DNA from 2 places in the Roseovarius sp. EL26 genome. Region 2 is predicted to be linked to the other one. Evidence: riboswitches for the same ligand, from Rfam matches in the RefSeq annotation. Region 2 holds a riboswitch; the other holds the start of a gene.
What was found. Region 2 has a riboswitch for thiamine pyrophosphate ahead of thiB (thiamine ABC transporter substrate binding subunit). Riboswitches for the same ligand answer to the same signal wherever they lie in the genome.
Positions count from the first base shown of each region.

Region 1: another riboswitch for thiamine pyrophosphate. It lies ahead of thiC (phosphomethylpyrimidine synthase ThiC); the one in region 2 lies ahead of thiB (thiamine ABC transporter substrate binding subunit).

Region 1 is NZ_OUMZ01000005.1:117,927-125,490, forward strand. It holds gene D9A02_RS02500 (thiamine phosphate synthase) at 1-192, opposite strand, end outside; gene D9A02_RS02505 (thiazole synthase) at 192-959, opposite strand; gene thiS (sulfur carrier protein ThiS) at 961-1,158, opposite strand; gene D9A02_RS02515 (FAD-dependent oxidoreductase) at 1,127-2,107, opposite strand; gene thiC (phosphomethylpyrimidine synthase ThiC) at 2,104-3,912, opposite strand; TPP riboswitch at 4,019-4,138, opposite strand; gene D9A02_RS02525 (PLP-dependent aminotransferase family protein) at 4,399-5,862, shown strand; gene xsc (sulfoacetaldehyde acetyltransferase) at 5,974-7,564, shown strand, end outside.
Region 2 is NZ_OUMZ01000005.1:624,276-631,839, reverse strand. It holds gene D9A02_RS04965 (LysR family transcriptional regulator) at 1-494, shown strand, start outside; gene D9A02_RS04960 (Hint domain-containing protein) at 641-2,287, shown strand; gene D9A02_RS04955 (GFA family protein) at 2,297-2,725, opposite strand; gene D9A02_RS04950 (TIGR03862 family flavoprotein) at 2,808-3,971, opposite strand; gene D9A02_RS04945 (mechanosensitive ion channel family protein) at 3,968-5,290, opposite strand; TPP riboswitch at 5,448-5,552, shown strand; gene thiB (thiamine ABC transporter substrate binding subunit) at 5,590-6,567, shown strand; gene D9A02_RS04935 (thiamine/thiamine pyrophosphate ABC transporter permease ThiP) at 6,543-7,564, shown strand, end outside.

The DNA.
Region 1 (7,564 bases), 510 kb from region 2:
GGCGATTTCCCAGTAATCATTGACCACCAACTGTGCGCCATGCACCGCGCAAAAGTCGCGGGCACGCGCGATTTGGCGGCGGACTTCGGCCTCTGGTTGGTCTTTGAGGCGTAGTTGCGCCAGCTTGGCACCCTGCGGTACCAGCAATTCAAGTCGGCCGACATGGCCCGTGATCAGGTAAAAACGTTCCATCATGCGAGCTCCGCTATGCCAAGGATCGGGGTTGAGGGCGCCGCCATATCGCGGGGCTCTATCGGGTCGGCGCAATATCCACTGCGCCCGGCATCAATGGCCTGCGCCATGGCCTGTGCCATCCGCACTGGATCACCTGCTTTGGCCACCGCAGTGTTCAATAATACCGCATCCATGCCCAACTCCATCGCCCGACACGCATCAGAGGGGCGTCCGATACCCGCATCCACAATCAGCGGTACCTTGGGGAAATGCGCCCGCATGGATCGCAGTGCATCCGGCGTGCGCAGCCCTTGACCAGATCCGATCGGTGCGCCCCAAGGCATCAGTACTTCACATCCGGCTTCAAGCAGTTTTTCCCCGACAATCAGATCATCCGTGGTGTAGGGAAAGACTTTGAAACCGTCAGTACACAGAACGCGTGCGGCTTCGACCAGCCCAAAGACATCGGGTTGCAACGTGTCGGCATGGCCGATGACTTCAAGCTTGATCCAATCGGTGCCAAACAGCTCGCGCGCCATGTGGGCTGTGGTTACGGCTTCTTGTGTCGAATGGCAGCCAGCCGTGTTTGGCAGAATGCGACAACCGGTATCGCGCAGCGTATTCCAAAACCCGGCCCCCGACCCATCGGCCGTCTCACGGCGCAGCGATACAGTAATGATCTGCGTCCCGCTTGCTCGAATTGCGTCGTTTAATATCGCGGGCGACGGGTACTGCGCTGTGCCCAGCAATAGAGGCGAGGTGACTTCAGTGTCGTAAAAAAACATCTCAACCTCCCTGCATCGGGGCGAGAATTTCGATGCGGTCACCCTCGCTCAACAGAGTAGAGGCGCGGGCGGCATTGGCGATGAACACACCGTTTAACGCAGTAGCGATAGCTGGGCTGGAATAGCCAAGTTCAGGCAAAACCTGATCCAGTGTTTGGCCAGATACATTATGCGGTTGCGCATTGACGATGATGTGCATTGGAATCCTCCGATGTCGTGTGGTGAGCCAGCCGGTCTGCCACTGTTGCAGCCATGGCTGGGGCAAGTAAAAAGCCGTGGCGATAAAGCCCATTGAGATACAGCGTGTTGTTCTGTTCGATCAGCTGCGGGAGGTTATCCGGGAAAGCCGGGCGCAGGCCCGCGCCAAGTTCAACAACACTGGCCTCAGCAAACGCTGGATGCAGGGTGTAGGCCGCATTCAGAAGCTCCGTGAGCGAGCGCAAGGTCGGCGGGCGCGTTGAGGAGCTTTCGATCATTGTACCGCCGATCATATAATGACTGTCTCCACGCGGCACGAGATACAGCGGCATGCGTGGATGCAGCAGACGGATGGTCCGGCTGATCGTAACCTCCGGGCAGCGCAGAATGGCCATTTCTCCACGTACAGGGCGCAGGTCCAGCAAGTTGGCTGCCATGCCAGTGCAATCCAGATCCACCTGTGCCGGAGCTGGAGTATCAAAGTGGATGATCCCCCCCATATACTGCACTCTTTTGGCCAGATCCCGTAATGCCTGACGGGGATCCAAATGCGCCTCCTGCCCAAAGAACAACCCGTTTTGGAACTGCCCGGCAAGCGCCGGTTCCATGGTTGAAACCTCGGTTTTGCAAACACTGCGATAGCCTGTGGTACGCAGCGCAAAGCGGGCCAATTCCCTCTGGTCCCGGGGCGCGGCAAGAACCAATGTACCATTGCGCGTCACCTTTGTAATTTGCGCCCACCAGCCTGCGGCACGCGTACCGAGTGTGATGACATCCTCCTCGGCACTTTCACGTTCACACCATGGCGCGAGCATGCCCCCGGCAAAGCGTGCCACGCTGTCTGATCCGGGCGCATCACCCAAATCAAACAGCGTGACTGCAATGCCGCGTTTGGACAGCTCATAAGCGCAGGCGAGGCCAGCCAGCCCCGCCCCGGCGATGGTGATCATTCCGCGTCTTCCGGTTCTTCCCGCGCGGGCACGTACAGCTCGCCGCCTTCACGGAATTTGGCTGCCATCGCCTCCATGCCTTCTTTTTGCGCCTCAGCCCGGATGTCGTGGGAAATCCGCATAGAGCAGAACTTCGGCCCACACATCGAACAGAAATGCGCCACTTTGTGTGCTTCTTTAGGCAAGGTTTGATCATGGAATTCACGGGCGGTGTCTGGATCCAATGACAGGTTGAACTGATCCTCCCAACGGAATTCGAACCGTGCGCGACTTAACGCATCATCACGCCGCTGCGCGCCCGGCAGACCCTTGGCCAGATCGGCGGCATGCGCAGCGATTTTATAGGTGATTACCCCGGTTTTCACATCGTCCCGATCTGGCAACCCAAGATGCTCTTTAGGCGTCACGTAACACAACATCGCGCAGCCAAACCAACCGATCATCGCCGCACCAATACCGCTGGTGATATGGTCATATCCCGGCGCAATGTCCGTGGTGAGAGGCCCAAGCGTGTAGAACGGTGCTTCGTCACAGCACTCTAGCTGCTTGTCCATGTTTTCTTTGATCTTGTGCATGGCCACGTGACCCGGCCCCTCGATCATCACCTGACAATCTTTGGCCCAAGCGATTTTTGTCAGCTCACCCAGTGTTTCCAGCTCCGCAAACTGCGCCTCATCATTGGCGTCAGCAAGCGATCCAGGACGCAGGCCATCGCCAAGGCTGAAAGAGACATCATACTTGCGACAGATGTCGCAGATCTCGTCAAAGTGCTCATACAGGAATGATTCCTTATGATGATGCAGGCACCACTTTGCCATGATCGACCCACCGCGCGAAACGATGCCTGTCACTCGGTTCACGGTCATTGGCACCATATGCAGGCGCACCCCGGCATGGATGGTGAAGTAATCCACGCCTTGCTCGGCCTGTTCAATCAACGTGTCACGGAACACCTCCCACGTCAGGTCCTCGGCAATGCCGTTCACCTTTTCCAGCGCCTGATACATCGGCACAGTTCCGATTGGCACTGGGCTGTTACGGATGATCCATTCGCGGGTGTTGTGGATGTTGCGGCCGGTGCTCAGGTCCATCACCGTGTCAGCGCCCCAGCGGATCGACCAGACCAGTTTGTCGACCTCTTCCTCCATCGACGAGGTCACAGCCGAAGTGCCCATGTTAGCGTTGATCTTGACCAAGAAATTCCGCCCGATGATCATCGGCTCAGATTCCGGATGATTGATGTTGGCCGGGATAATGGCGCGGCCAGCAGAGACTTCATCGCGGACAAATTCTGGCGTGACGTAGTCGGGGATGTTCGCGCCCCAATCATGGCCATCACGGACCTCGGGTGTTGTGTCCCGCAGCTGGTTTTCGCGGATGGCGATGAACTCCATTTCCGGCGTCACGATACCAGCCCGCGCATAGGCCAATTGCGTCACCGCTTTGCCGTCTTTGGCGCGCAACGGACGTGGCTTGACCGGGAACTCTGGCGTCAGGCGCTCGCCCTGAACAAAGCCATTGTCAGCTGCGGTGATCTCGCGACCATCATAGTCTTCAACATCGCCGCGTGCCTCAATCCAGCTGCGGCGCAGGGCGGGTAGGCCTTCGCGAATATCGGTTAGGATGTTGGGGTCTGTATATGGTCCCGAGCTGTCGTAAACCGGCAGCGGGGGCTCTCCTGCAGTGGGGTGCACGGAAATTTCGCGCATTGGCACGCGAATATCTTTGTGCAAGCTGCCTTCGACATAAATCTTACGGGATGCGGGCAATTCACCCGTAGTGATTTTGGGGTTGGGGACGTTCATTGTGGTGCTCCTCAAGCGTACAACTCAAAAAGACACCAGATGAATTTTGGCTAGGGAAACAGAAAGGGAAAGCCCCCTTCTTATTCAGACAACACGCCCCTCAGGTGCGATGTGTATCCATGCTTCCTACGCCAGTATCAACTGGGTCAGGTTCAAAGGGTCGCATCGCTGGCATAATGCCGTGTCAGCCTCTCAGTCCCCTGTCGGGACCCCCCTGCGTAGGCTCAGGTCTAGGGGGAAGGATAAATTAGGTCAAGTGAATCTATTTCAGAAAGTTTGATATGAGGGTAATATATGAGATCATTTTTGTTGGGTGAGTATGAAGTTCACGGCCCGGGGAATTGTACAACTCACCTTGTTTCATTGGTTTTTTCTTGAGCGTAGAAAGTGTTTTTTCTGAGGGAGTGGCCCGTGCGGGTTCACAAGATGATAAAAACTGTGTAAGTCCAAATGAGATGATAAATAAGTCCAAAATAGAATGGCACGATGGCAATCTCGATAGAAACCTTTTTTCTGGACCCCGATGCGCGTGGCACCTTGCAGGCGCAGATACAGCAAATGATTGCCGAGGGGATTCTATCGGGCCGCCTGCGCAAAGGTGAAAAACTTCCGTCGTCGCGTAAGCTGGCATCACATCTGGGCGTTAGCCGTATCACGGTCACGTTGGCCTATACCGAATTGCTGGCGAATGATTATCTTGAGGCGCGCGACCGGTCGGGATATTTCGTGTCCTGTAACGCGCCAGAGCCATCAACTTTGGTGGCACGTCACCCAAAGCAAGACAAAGTCGACTGGACCCGCGCGATTGGACACCGGTTCACGGGTGGCGCCACACCGGTCAAACCGCAGGACTGGTCGCAATATAAGTATCCCTTTGTCTATGGTCAGGCAGATCCGGCACTGTTTGATCATACCAATTGGCGGCATTGTGCTTTGCAGGCGCTGGGGCAAAAGGATTTTCGTGCGCTGACGGCAGATTATTATGATCAGGATGATCCGCGGCTGCTTGAATTCATCATGCGACATACCTTGCCCCGTCGCGGAATTCTGGCTGAACCGGATGAGATCTTGGTCACGATGGGTGCACAAAATGCGCTTTGGCTGACGGCGCAGGTTTTGCTGACGCAACGCCGCACGGCTGTGATCGAAAATCCTTGTTATCACGCTCTACGCGATATCTTGATGCAATCACGCTGCCACCTTGCCGAGATTAACGTAGATGAGGGTGGCTTGCCGCCTGATCAATTGCCCGAACAGGCCGATGTGATCTTTACCACACCGAGCCATCAATCCCCCACAAATGCAACAATGCCATTGGAACGCCGAAAGGATCTGCTGGCTAAAGCGGCAGATATGGAGGCGCTGATTGTTGAAGACGACTACGAGTTTGAAATCTCTTTCCTACGTTCGCCTTTACCCGCTTTGAAATCACTCGATACTGATGGGCGTGTGGTTTATATCGGCAGTTTTTCCAAGTCCATCTTCCCAGGTCTGCGTCTGGGTTATATTGTAGGGTCCAAACCGTTTATTCGCGAAGCGCGGGCGTTGCGCGCCAGCGTGCTTCGCCACCCACCGGGACACATTCAGCGCACGGCGGCTTATTTTCTGTCAATGGGTCACTATGACAGCCTTATTCGCAAGATGGGGCAGGTCTTTACCGAGCGTCGCAAGGTGATGGAGGCCGCACTGGCCGATCACGGCCTTAGAATCGGAGGGCAGGGAGAGTTTGGCGGCTCTTCAATCTGGATGCGTGCACCGGATCATGTCGATACTCAAAAACTGGATCTCTTGTTGCGCGAAAAAGGCGTTTTGATCGAGCCGGGTCATTCCTTTTTTGGTGGCGAAGAGCCTGTCAAAAACTATTATCGACTGGCTTATTCGTCGATTTCGGCCAGCCGGATTCCAGAAGGGATTTCCAGACTGGCCTCAGTCTTGGACGATTACTCATAACTGGCTTTATTCGGAATTTAATCTGGCCCTATTCCCGGGCGTCTCTGCACCGTAGTTTCGCGTTAATCATTCGGACCCCACCCGGTCCCTTTCCATTTCAGGAGACACCCCATGAAAATGACCACCGAAGAAGCATTTGTAAAAACACTGCAAATGCATGGAATCCAACACGCCTTTGGCATTATCGGTTCTGCAATGATGCCGATTTCGGACATCTTTGACGAAGCCGGAATCACCTTCTGGGACTGTGCGCATGAGGGTTCAGGTGGCATGATGGCGGACGGTTACACCCGTGCCACTGGTAAAATGTCGATGATGATCGCGCAAAACGGTCCAGGTATCACAAACTTCGTGACTGCCGTTAAAACTGCTTACTGGAACCACACGCCACTGCTGCTGGTGACGCCACAGGCTGCAAACAAGACCATGGGTCAGGGTGGTTTCCAGGAAATGGAACAGATGCGCATGTTTGCTGACTGCGTCTGCTACCAAGAAGAAGTTCGCGACCCAACTCGTATGGCCGAAGTTCTGAGCCGCGTTATCATGAACGCCAAGCGCGCTTCTGCCCCTGCACAAATCAACGTTCCACGTGATTACTTCACTCAAATCGTTGACATTGATCTGCCAGCGGTTGTTGAATTCGAACTGCCATCCGGTGGTGCCACAGCCGTTTCCGAAGCCGCAGCTTTGCTGTCAGACGCGAAAAACCCTGTCATCCTGAATGGTGCCGGTACCGTTCTGTCAAATGGCGGCATCGCAGCTTCCAAAGCACTGGCCGAGCGTCTGGACGCCCCAGTTTGTGTTGGCTACCAGCATAACGACGCCTTCCCAGGTTCGCACCCATTGTTTGCGGGTCCTCTGGGTTACAACGGCTCCAAAGCCGGCATGGAACTGATCAAAGAAGCAGATGTTGTTCTCTGCCTTGGTACCCGTCTGAACCCATTCTCCACTCTGCCGGGTTACGGCATGGATTACTGGCCGACAGATGCGAAAATCATTCAGGTTGATATCAACCCAAGCCGCATTGGTCTGACCAAGAAGGTATCAGTGGGTATTGTTGGTGACGCGGCAACCGTTGCAACCAACATTCTGGCACAGCTTTCCGACAGCGCTGGCGACGAAGGTCGTGACGCACGCAAAGCAAACATCGCTGAGAAAAAATCACGTTGGGCGCAAGAACTGACATCGATGGATCACGAGCAAGACGATCCGGGCACAACCTGGAACGAGCGTGCACGAGCAGACAAGCCAGAGTGGCTGTCACCACGCAAAGCATGGCGTGCCATTCAATCAGCCCTGCCAAAAGACGCGATCATCTCGTCTGACATCGGCAACAACTGCGCCATCGGTAACGCCTATCCATCATTCGAAGAAGGCCGCAAATATCTGGCACCTGGTCTGTTTGGTCCTTGTGGTTACGGCTTGCCATCGGTTGTTGGCGCAAAAATCGGCTGCCCAGACGTGCCTGTTGTTGGTTTCTCCGGCGACGGCGCATTTGGTATCGCCGTGACCGAGCTGACCGCGATTGGCCGCGAAGAATGGCCTGCCGTCACACAGGTTGTTTTCCGTAACTATCAGTGGGGTGCTGAAAAGCGTAACTCTACTCTGTGGTTCGACGACAACTTCGTCGGCACCGAGCTGGACACGCAAGTGTCTTACGCTGGTATCGCCAACGCATGTGGTCTGAAAGGCGTCATCGCCC
Region 2 (7,564 bases):
CGCGCGCATTGGAACATAAGGTTGCCTCTGGACAGTTGGACGCTGCGATTGTCACAGCCTCTCAAAAACCGCCCGTCGGCCTGAGATACAAGCATCTTCGGCGTGAGAAACTTATCTTTGCCATGCCGGCAGGCCACGATACGAGCAGCGTTTATCAGCTGCATCAAGCCGTTCCATTTCTACATTTCATGCCAAGTTCTGGTATTGGCAAGCTAATTGCTGAACATGTTCAACCGCTGTTGAACAAAGCTGGTCGCAGTATTTTTTTAGATAGTGTCGAGGCCATTATGGAGTGCGTCAAACATGATATCGGTTTCACCCTGTTGCCCGAGCCAGACATTCATCGCCATTTAGATAACCGCATAAGAACCACCACGCAAACAGAAACTCCATTGTATCGTGATCTCGTCATTGCGGTTGGAAAAGACACAGCGTTAGCGGCGGATCTAAGTCTATTTTCAGAACTATTCGAGCAACCCGAGACGCCACAATAACAGTAAGGATATTCAGCAGACCGCCTAATTAATGTCATGGGGAACCTCAGGTGATGACACATTCTTCCCATAATCCATGCATAGTGTATTGTGACCAAAATTCAGGCAATGTAGCGTCGCAATCTCAAGGTTGTAAGTAAAACAGTATGGCAGTAACCGGCACCCCTTCTTCCGGGAATGACACCCTTACCGGTGATAACGCCAATGATGAAATCACTGGCGAAGAAGGCAATGATTCAATTGATGGTGGCGGTGGCAACGATACCATTTACGGAGACGTCCAACTGCTTGCAAACGGTGGGTTGGATTCAAATCAAGCCGACAACAGCTGGTCCCTTGGCACTGTAGACGGCTGGTTCAATACCGGATCAGGCGGAGTGATTGAACGTTGGGGTGATGGTTTTCTCGGCTTATCGACAGCGGACGGGTCCTCTTTCATCGAGCTGGATGCAAACAGCAGCGGTGGACTGGATCATGTTCAAACCAATGTGGAATTGGATACTGGTGTTAGCTACACTCTGAGCTTTGGCCATGCGGCCCGTGCAGGCGGCAGTGTAAATGATGATTTTCAAGTCACTCACAACGGCATTGTGGTTGCAACAATCTCGCCGTCATCCACGTCATTTTTCACCACGGCAACCATTACTCTGACAGGCCTGAGCGGAACAGACACGATCGGGTTTCGTGAAATGCCCGGGCAAAACAACAGCCTCGGCGTACTGCTCGACAATGTGCAGGTCTCGTTATCGCAAAGCGCAGTCGACGCGGGCAGCTTTACCTATGATGACACGATCAACGGCGGCGCGGGCGATGACCACATTTATGGTCAGGAAGGCGACGACCAGATCACTGGTGGGCTGGGAAATGACTATCTCGAGGGTGGGATCGGGAATGACGTGTTTACGTCTACAGCGGCAGGCGGGGCAGACACGATCGGTGACTTCACTATTGGCCAAGATCTCCTGAATGTCGACAATCTGATTGACGCATCAGGTAAGCCGATCGACGCGAGCGATGTTGTCATCACCTCAGATGGAGAAGGTGGATCGGTTCTGACGTTCCCCAATGGTGAATCGATCCGTCTGGTCGGCATCGCACCAAGTCAGCTGGATACGGATGAAGAACTTGAAGACATCGGCATTGCCTGCTTTGCGTCCGGCACTTGCATTCACACAAATTGTGGGGCCGTAGATGTCGCGCAATTGCAACCCGGTTCCCTTGTTCATTGTATCGATCCCCCTACGCAAGAAATCACATTAAGGCCATTGCGACGCGTGTTGCGAACAACTGTTGATCTGGCATCGTTGCGGAAAGATCCAAAATTGCGCCCGATCACCATCTCAGCCGGCGCCTTGGGCAATCAACTGCCCCAACGGGATTTACGTGTTTCCCGGCAGCATCGAATGATGGTTTCGTCTAAGATAGCACAGCGCATGTTTGGCACACATCAGGCCCTGCTTCCAGCCATCCGGTTGACGGCGTTGCCGGGCATTTACATCGACGAAACACCGCAGTCAGTAGATTATTTTCACCTCCTGTTCGATCAGCACGAAGTTATCTTTGCCGAAGGGGCCCCGACAGAAAGCCTATTCACTGGGCCAGAGGCGCTCAAGTCCTTTTCAACAGAGTTGCGCGAAGAAATTCTGACGCTTTTTCCTGAGCTCACGATCACCGATGGTGCCCCTCGGCCAGCGTTACCCCTTCCTTCCGGAAAAGTGTCACGACAGCTGATTGCACGTCACGCCAAAAACCAACAGCCGCTGCTGCAATCCTTTGCTCAACCCCGTCTCTAGCTGAGGGCCTTAATCCGGCGGTGCAAAAGCCGCGAAAACCTCGGCGGCGGTCATCTTATGTGTGTCACCTGCAAAGGAGTAACTGTCCGGTTTTTGATCGATAAAGATCTCTTCGTTTGCTCGTACATCCGATGGATCATCCAACGTACCAAACCCAATATGCAATTGCCCGTGATGTGGGCCTTGTGCCGTGACACGGTAAAACAGGCTCGTGCCACAGGTTTTGCAAAATCCACGCTCGGCCCAGTCTGAAGACGCATATGTCGTGATATGTTCATCCCCGTTAAAGCTGACCTGATCAGCCGCAGCTTGATAACCAATATACACCCCACCCGACCATTTTCGACACATGTCGCAATGGCAAATACCACAGGTATCAGAAGCGTTAGCGATATTGTAACTGACGGCCCCGCAAAGGCATGATCCAGACTTGTCCATTGAAATCTCCGTGCTTGATAATGGCGCCAGATTGACAGCAGAACAAAACAGGAATCAAGTCAAAGCGTTGTGACAAGCCAGTTTAAGCCGACAAATACCGAACCGCCCCCAGCCCGGCCCAGCGCCCTGTGGCCAGACAGGCCGTCAACAGGTAGCCCCCGGTCGGGGCCTCCCAGTCCAGCATTTCACCGGCGGCAAAAGTGCCGGGTCGTTGGCTGAGCATGAAGTGCTGGTTCAGCGCGTTAAACCGCAAACCGCCCGCAGTCGAAATCGCCTCGTCCATCGGGCGTAACCCGGTATAGGGCACTGGCAAGGCCTTGATCACTGGGGCCAGATCGTCGGGCAAGGGTCGGGCAAACTCCATCAGCAGGGCCAGCTTAACCGGGGGAAGCTTTAACGTCTTGCGTAAATGATTGGAGAGGCTGGCTTTGCCGCGTGGGCGGCTCAGCCGTTTGCGGAGCTGATCCAATGGTATGTCTGGCAACAGATCAACAAACAGCGCGACCCCCTCTCGCAAAGCCGGGGTCAGCGGATAAAGCCCGCCGCCCTCAAGACCGCGCACCGAAATCACCGCCTCCCCGCGTGAGGTCAGATCACCTGCCTGCCAACGCACCGCCTTGAGCGCCGCGCCAAAGTGAGGTGCCATATGACCCGACCACGTGACAGACAGTGCCGCATTCGACGGTTGGAACGGTGAAATCTCTGTTTCAGGCATGAGCGCCGCCCAAGCGCCGTCTGATCCCAGACGTGCCCAACTGGCCCCACCGCAGGCTAGAACGGTTGCGTCGGGCGTTGCTGAAACCATCCCATCAGGCGTTTCAAACTGCAGCGCATCGCCTTGCCACCCTGCCCAGCGCCAACGGGTTTTCACTTCGACGCCTTGCCCCTCTAGCCGTGCCAGCCAATTGCGCAATAGCGGCGAGGCTTTCATCACCTTGGGAAATACCCGGCCGGTAGAACCGGTGAACAGATCCTGCCCCAACCCCTCGGCCCAAGCCTGCACGTCGTCCGGGCCAAAAGCCTCCAGCATCAGGCGCAACTCCTGCGCGCGATCGCCGTAAGCCGCAAGGAAGTCATCATACCCTTCCGCCTTGGTCAGGTTCAGCCCGGACTTTCCGGCCATCAGCAGTTTGCGCGCCGGGCTGGGTTTCGCCTCGGCCACCAGCACAGAATGCCCCGCAGCCGAGATCACATCTGCCGCCATCAGCCCGGCGGGCCCAGCCCCTATGACGACAACCTGTTTCATACGACTGGTGGCAATCCTTTGTGATGTACAACACGCTGTGGGAATGGAATTTCGATGTCATACGCTTGCAACGCATTCCAAATCGCAAACAGTACCTTGGGCGTGAACTTGTTCTTGCCATCATCAATTCCATTGACCCAAAACTCCACCGCAAATTCCACACCGCTATCGCCAAAACTGCGCAGCTCGCAATCTGGGTATTCGGGATCGGTCAGCACAAAGTCCAACTTGGCCACGGCAGTCTCAATGATTTCGGGCACAAGATTGATGTCGGTGTCATAAGAGACAGAGAATGGCGCCTCATACCGGTTGGCACTACCCTGATCAGAGTAATTCACCACCCGCGTCGTGATGAAATCCGAGTTCGGGACAACGATCCACTTGCCATCATAGGTTTCCAAAATCATCGCGCGCGCAGTGGTTTTCACAATGGTACCGGCCTCGCCATTGTCCAGCTCAACATAGTCGCCAACCGTGGCCTGCCCTTCGATCAACAAGATGATGCCCGATATAAAGTTCGATGCGATCTGTTGCAGGCCGAAACCGATACCGACACCAATCGCACCCCCCAGCACCGCAAGACTGGTCAGGGAAATGCCAAGGATGTTCATCAAGATCAGAAAGGCGACACCAAAGATCGCAACCTCTGCCGCCTTGACCGCCAGCTGTCGGGTTGCGGGGCGCATTTCCTCTTGCTGATGAATATATGTGGCAGATTGATCATTGGACCAGCGGCCCATCCAAAACACTGCGCCGCCAATAACCACGGCCTTGACCAGCCACATCAGATCAAACGACATATTGCCTAATGGGACAACGGTTTCTTCCAGCTTAGTTGTCACAAAATCTAGCAGCCCCAGTGCATAGAGCGCGGCGACCGGCATCAGGATAAACTTACCCAGCAAGATCAGAAACGGATCTTTGAGGATATCGCGCACCAAAATGCGCACTGCGAGGAGCATGAAGACGCGTTTACCAAAAGCGATGACCGCGCCAGAGCCAAAGACGGAACGGGTCACACCCTCGCCCACACCAGTGAACATATAGGCCATAAGCGGCAGGATCAGCGGCAGGAAGGTCAGTGCAATCAGCCGTGTGCGGGCAATGACATGCTCCTGCCCTTCAGGCGGGGTCAGAATACGTTTGAGGCCCGGGGTGATCTTGCGGCTGCAATAAAGCGCCGCCAGAAAAGCCACGATCAAGAGCGCCAATTGCGACCATGCGGCAGGGCTGAGCAACCAACCCCTGGCCACATCCATACCCTGCTGGGCGTATTCCATTGCCTGCTGTACCACCTCAGGCGGATTTTCCCAATCCATTTAGACACCTCTCACTCATACGACTTGTGCCTGTCATGCCCGGTGAGGCGGCGAGGATCAAGGGGAGTGCCGCTGGTTCTCATCATATGGCCAAAACTGGCTAACGATAACACCAGCCGCTTAATCAGTTGTGTTTCACGCCCCGTCGATTTAGGGAGGCATTACCTTGGGGTGCTCGGGCAACCGCGCTGAGATGCTGAAAAGCGAACCCGTTGAACCTGAACCGGCTAGAACCGGCGGAGGGAAGGTTATCGGATCATTCATCCATCCTTACCCATTCCGTCGCAAAGGAGGATGATGTGAAACATCTATTTTTTGCTGCGGGCGTTTTGAGCGCGACTGTTGTTGCTGCTGAAACACCTGAACTGACTGTATATACCTATGACAGCTTTGTCTCGGACTGGGGCCCCGGCCCGCAGATCAAAGAGGCATTTGAGGCCAACTGTGGCTGCACGCTGAACCTTGTCGGCGTCGAAGATGGCGCGGCCCTGCTGGCGCGGCTGAAGCTGGAAGGTGAGAATTCCGATGCGGATGTCGTTCTGGGTCTGGACACCAACCTGATCGTCGCTGCCAAAGAAACTGGCCTTTTGGCCGAACATGCAGTCATCGCCGAGTATGACCTGCCGGTAGAATGGACCGACAGCACATTCGTGCCCTACGACTGGGGTTACTTTGCCTTTGTTCTGAACGCTGATGCAGACGCACCTGAGAATTTTGAAGCGCTGGCCGCCAGTGACGTGAAAATCGTTATCCAAGACCCGCGTTCCTCAACGCCCGGTTTGGGTCTGTTACTGTGGGTCAAAAGCATCTACGGCGATCGTGCGCCTGAAATCTGGGCCGGCCTGTCTGACAACGTTCTGACCGTGACCAAAGGCTGGTCCGAGGCTTACGGCCTGTTTCTGGAAGGTGAGGCCGACATGGTGTTGAGCTACACCACCTCCCCCGCCTATCACCTGATCGCCGAGGAAGACACCAGCAAGAAAGCCGCCGCCTTTGACGAGGGTCACTATATGCAGGTTGAAGTTGCGGCCAAGCTGGCCGGTGCAGATCAGCCCGAGTTGGCCGATCAGTTCCTGACCTTCATGGTGTCGGACGCCGCACAGGCGATCCTGCCAACCACCAACTGGATGTACCCGGCGGTTCTGCCCGAGGCGGGCCTGCCAGACGGGTTTGAGACGCTGATCACACCTGAGAAATCTCTGCTGCTGAGCGCCGAAGACGCGGCCGCGATGCGTGACGAGGCACTGGCCGAATGGCTGGGCGCGCTCAGCCAGTAAAACCAACCTATGGGATCAGCGCCGCAGCTTTGGTTGCGGCGCTGATCCTTGGTGCCTTGGCCGCCGTGGCCTTGCGCGCAGAGCCCGGTCGCGGGCTTGGGCCCAGCGATTGGGCCGCTTTGAAATTCACCCTAATACAAGCCTGCCTGTCTGCCGCGATCAGCGTAGCGCTAGCCATTCCGCTGGCGCGCGCGCTTGCGCGGCGGCGGTTCTTTGGCCGCTCTGCGCTCATTGCCTTGTTGGGCGCGCCGTTTATCCTTCCGGTCATTGTTGCCATTCTGGGGCTGTTGCAGGTCTTTGGCCGCTCAGGCTGGGTCAATACAGCACTTGAAGCCCTCGGCCTGCCGACGGTTTCAATTTACGGCCTGCACGGTGTGGTTCTGGCGCATGTGTTTTTCAACCTGCCACTCGCAACCCGTCTGATCTTGCAAGGTTGGCAAGCCATTCCAGCAGAACGCTTTCGCCTTGCCGCACAACTAAATCTCAACGGCACAGCAATGTTTCGCCTGATCGAAGGGCCGATGCTGGCCCGCACTATGCCCAGCGCGCTTGCCACCGTGTTTGCCATCTGCCTGACCAGCTTTGCTGTAGCCTTGACCCTTGGCGGCGGCCCCCGTGCCACCACGATTGAGCTGGCGATATATCAGGCGTTCCGGTTTGATTTTGATCTGGGCCGGGCGGCGATACTGTCGGCCTTGCAAATCGTGTTGACCGCCACCGCAGGTCTCATCGCCCTGCGTCTGGCGCGCGGCGAGGGATTTGGCGCGGGCTTAGACAGACCCGTGCGAAGGTGGGATGGAGATACCGTTGGAGCTCGTGCATTGGATACCCTTTGGATTGCTCTGTCTGCCCTATTTCTGCTGTTGCCCTTGGGGGCAATCATCGGTGCGGGACTAGCCAATCTGATGGACTTGCCCGAGGTGGTATTTCGCGCGGCGCTGACGTCTGTTCTGGTGGCCATTGTCAGTACGGTCATCTTGCTTTTGCTGGCCCTGCC